Regions from separate parts of the Actinosynnema sp. NPDC059335 genome, predicted to be linked through region 1. Evidence: predicted binding sites of a transcription regulator. Region 1 holds the regulator's gene; the other holds the start of a gene.
What was found. Region 1 encodes HspR, which represses chaperone genes until heat shock. Its sites were predicted from a motif close to ANNTTGAGTNNNNNNNACTCAANNT; they were not measured.
Positions count from the first base shown of each region.

Region 2: the regulator HspR is predicted to act here: its motif matches at 1,021-1,045, upstream of ACFXGA_RS12115 (adenylate cyclase).

Region 1 is NZ_JBHYXZ010000006.1:88,393-90,590, reverse strand. Features, by position in the region: gene ACFXGA_RS03435 (FAD-binding oxidoreductase) at 1-454, shown strand, start outside; gene ACFXGA_RS03430 (heat shock protein transcriptional repressor HspR) at 925-1,353, opposite strand; gene dnaJ (molecular chaperone DnaJ) at 1,350-2,198, opposite strand, start outside.
Region 2 is NZ_JBHYXZ010000029.1:28,053-30,250, forward strand. Features, by position in the region: gene ACFXGA_RS12110 (hypothetical protein) at 1-14, opposite strand, end outside; gene ACFXGA_RS12115 (adenylate cyclase) at 16-1,020, opposite strand; gene ACFXGA_RS12120 (TlrC/CarA/OleB/SrmB family ABC-F type ribosomal protection protein) at 1,230-2,198, shown strand, end outside.

The DNA of each region.
Region 1 (2,198 bases):
CCAGCGGGGTGACGTCTGGCGGCTGGGGCCGCCGATGGGGCGGCTCACGGTCGACCGGACGTCGGGGCGGGACGTGCTGATGGTCGCCGGCGGGACCGGGGTCGCGCCGATGCACGCGATCATCGACGAGATGGCGCAGTGGGGCGAGAACCCGCGCGTGCACCTGTTCATGGGCGGGCGGACCCGCGAGGACCTGTACGACCTGGACAACCTCCAGCGGTTCGCCATGACGAACCCGTGGCTGACCGTCGTGCCGGTGCTGGAGTCGGACCCGGGCGCGCGGGGCGTCGAACGCGGCACCCTGGCCGACGTGGTCACCCGCTACGGGGCGTGGGAGGACCGGGACGTGCTGGTGTGCGGCTCGCCGTCCATGATCCGGGCAACCGTGTCCCGGATGCTCGTCGCCGGCACCCCCCTGGACCGGATCAAGTACGACCCGTTCACGCTGGACTGACCCTCTTCACGAAACTCCTCACGTTCACCCCCGGGTGACGCGTCCCCACGGCGCGATCCCGCGCCCGGAGGCGCAGGTCAGGGCCGGGGTTCGGCGATGACCGCGATCCAGCGGCGCTCGGGCGGGCGGCGAAAGCTCGACGGGCGCGTTTCGGCCGGCGCGTGGCGTGGCGTGATCAGGCGACGCGGTCCGGGCAGGCACAGTCCGAGCGGGCTCGGTCGGCGCGGTTCGGGCGGGCCCAGTGCCGCGAGGACCGGCGCGGCGAGGTGCCGCACGAACGGCCCGGCTCGACCCGTCGGCAGTGGTGCAGTGCGCGAACGCGGGGTCCGCGGCGTCCGGTGTGGCGAGGGGGTCGGCGTCGCGGGGTTCCTCATGGCTAACCGAGGTGCGGTAACAGTGTTTCCGTACACTTCGGGCCGATGATCACCCCAAAGAGTGACGCCCCGGGCCGTGGGCGCGGGGCGTCGGGGTCAGCGCTTGGAGTTCGGTTTCCAGACGACCAGGGCGGTCTCGTGGCGGACCGGCACCAGGTCACGGCGGTACGAGGCGTGCACCGACGCGGCGGCGTGCTCGGCGGCGGCCATGGCGGACGCCAGTTGCTCGGTCAGCTCCTGCACCTTGGCGCGCAGCGCGCCGACCTCGTTCTCCAGCTCGATGATCCGCTTGATCCCGGCCAGGTTCACGCCCTCCTCCTGCGAGAGGCGCTGCACCTCGCGCAGGAGCACGATGTCGCGCATCGAGTACCGCCGCCCGCCGCCGGACGTGCGACCGGGCGACACCAGACCGAGCCGGTCGTAGGCCCGCAGCGTCTGGGCGTGCAGGCCGGACAGCTGGGCGGCCACGGAGATGACGAAGAAAGGGGTGTCCTCGTCCGTGCCGGGCGGGAACGGGAAGCTCACACCGACCTCTTCTCCAACAGGGCGTTGAGCTCCGCGCGCGGGTCGTGCTTCGCCGTCACCGACGCGTAGTTCTCCAACGCCTCCCGGGCTGCGGCGTCCATGTTGTTCGGCACCGCCACGTTCAGCGTGATCAGCAGGTCGCCGACCTGGCCGTCACGCCGGGCGATGCCCTTGCCCTTGGCCCGCAGCACGCGGCCGCTCGCCGTGCCGGCGGGCACCTTCAGGGTCACCTTGCCCTCGAGCGTGGGCACGGTCAACGTCGTGCCCAGGGCCAGCTCGGGGAAGGTCACGGGGACGGTCACGGTCAGGTCGTTGCCCGACCGGCCGAAGATCGGGTGCGGGTTGACGTGCACGCGCACGAACAGGTCGCCCGCGGGCCCGTTGTTGCGGCCCGGCTCGCCCTGCCCGGCCAGCCTGATCCGCTGGCCGTCGTCCACACCGGCGGGGATGCGGATGGTGAGGGTCCTGGTCTTGGTGCTGACGCCGTCGCCGCCGCACTCCGGGCACGGGTCGTCCACGATCCGGCCGGTGCCGCGGCAGTCCGCGCACGGCTCGGAGAACGCGAACGCGCCCTGGCTGCGGGTCACCAGGCCGGCGCCGCCGCAGTTCGGGCAGGTGCGCGGCGACGTGCCGGGACGCGCGCCCGAGCCCGCGCACGTGCCGCAGGTCGCCGGGCTGGACAGCCGCATGGGCACGGTCGCGCCCTTGACGGCCTCGGTGAAGTCGATCCGGACGTCGGTCTCGACGTCCTCGCCGCGGCGCGGCCTGGTGGCCGACGCGGACGTGCCGGCCCGGCGGTTGAACAGGCCGCCGAGCAGGTCGCCGAGCCCGCCCATGCCGCCCGC
Region 2 (2,198 bases), on a different contig from region 1:
TTGCCGTGTCCCATGTCAGGCTCCTGTTCCGGGGAGGGCGAACGGGCGGAAGGTCCGTGCGCCGTAGAGGTTTTCCAGCAGGTCGTCGTATTCGGTGAGCAGGTCGACGGCGTCGGGCCGGCGGTCCGGGTCGTCCTGCGTGCAGCCGCGGGCGAACGTGCGTTGCGCGGTTTCGCGGTCCGCCAGGAGGTCCAGCATCAGCGTGTGTGCCATGTGGACGTCGGTGGCGGGGGTGACGGGTCGTCCGTCGTGGACTTCCGGTGGGTAGGGGATGGTCTTGTCGGTGGCGAGGAGGCGTTCGCCGGCGTTGACCGCGAACGTCCAGCCGATCAGGACGATGCCGTGTTGTTCGGGGTGCACCAGGACGTTGTCGGCGACGATCGCGCCGTGCACCAGGCCGGTGCGGTGTGCGCCGGCGATGGCGCGCAGGAGCCTGCGGTGCATCCAGGCGTAGTCGCGGCCGTCGAGGCCGTCCGGGTAGGCGCGGCGCACGTCGGCGAGGGTGACGAACCCGTCGATCAGGGGTTCCAGGACGGTGAAGGCGCGGGAGCCGCGGGCCACGTCGCCGGAGGTGTCGACGGGGTGCGGGTAGTAGGGGCGCAGCCAGCGGTGCTCGTCGGTGAAGCGGGCGAGTCGGCGCAGGGCGTCCCACTCGGCGTGCAGGAGGGGGTTGAGGGCGGGGTTGCGGACGACCTTGACCACGTGGGGGCCGTCGGTGCGGTAGAGGGTGGCGACGCTGCCGACGGCGTGGCGGTCGGTGAGCCGGTAGGCGGCGCGGTCGGTGCGGAGCACGACCGGCGGTGTGCCGCGCCGCCACTCGTGGTGGAGCCGGGTCAGCTCGGCCGACGCGGCGTGCGCCCTGGTGTCGGCGGGGCCGACCCGGTCGGGGTGCAGGACGGCGGCGAGGGCGCGGTAGAGGCGGTGCGCCTCCTGGCTGCGGGCCGGGTCGAACGGGCCGAACAGGTCGGCGGCCGAGTCGGCCCGTTCGACGCGGTCGAGCGCTTCGTCCCTGGTGAACATAGTTTGAGTCTATACGACTCAAACCGATGGCGCAGTGTGGTGCCGATCACCTGGACGGAGCAGTCCCGGCCGGGTTAACCTTGCCGGCGATGTTGTACTTCCTGTGATCATCGGTAGCGCGACCGCGTCGAGCACGGCTCCGCGGCGCGACCTCTCCCCACTCTCCACACCGATGACTCGGCGTCGCCCGCCGGGAACAGGAGTCTGCCTTGCGCACCGCGCAACTGGCCTTGCACGAAGTCACCAAGAGCTACCACGGCCGGGTCGTGCTCGACTCGGTCTCCCTGACCGTCAAACCCGGCGAGAAGGTCGGCGTGATCGGCGACAACGGGTCCGGCAAGTCCACCCTGCTCGCGATCGTCGCGGGCCGGGTGGCCGCGGACAACGGCGACGTCACCGTGGTCGCGCCCGGCGGGATCGGGTACCTGGCCCAGACGCTCGACCTGCCGCCGCACGCCACCGTGGCCGACGCCGTGGACCTGGCGCTGGCCGACCTGCGCGACCTGGAGGCCCGGATGCGCCGGGCGGAGGCCGCGCTGGCCGGTCCCGACGCCGACCCTGAGCACTACGCGGCGCTGGTCGAGCGGTTCGAGGCGCGGGGCGGCTACGACGCCGACACCCGGGTCGACGTGGCCCTGCACGCGCTGGGCCTGCCCGGCCTGGACCGGGGCCGGCCGCTGGGCGCGCTGTCCGGCGGCGAGCGGTCCCGCCTCGCCCTGGCCGCCACGCTGGCCTCCGCGCCGGAACTGCTGCTGCTGGACGAGCCGACCAACGACCTGGACGACCAGGCCGTGGCGTGGCTGGAACAGCACCTGGTCCGCCACACCGGGACCGTCGTCGCGATCACCCACGACCGGGCGTTCCTGGACCGGGTGACCACGACCATCGTCGAGGTCGAGGAGGGCCGCGCGAGCCGGTTCGGCGACGGCTACGACGGCTACCTGGCCGCCAAGGCCGCGCAACGGGCGCGGCGGCAGCGCGAGCACGAGGAGTGGCGGGCCGAGCTGGCCCGCCAGGAGCGGCTGCTGTCCTCGGCCGCCCGGCGGTTGGGCGAGATCCCCCGGAAGATGGAGAAGGCCGTGTTCGGCGCCGGTCAGTTCCGCGCCAGGGGGCGCGTCCACGGCGCGATGAGCCGCATCCGCAACGCCAAGGAACGCCGCGCGCGGCTGGTCGGGAAC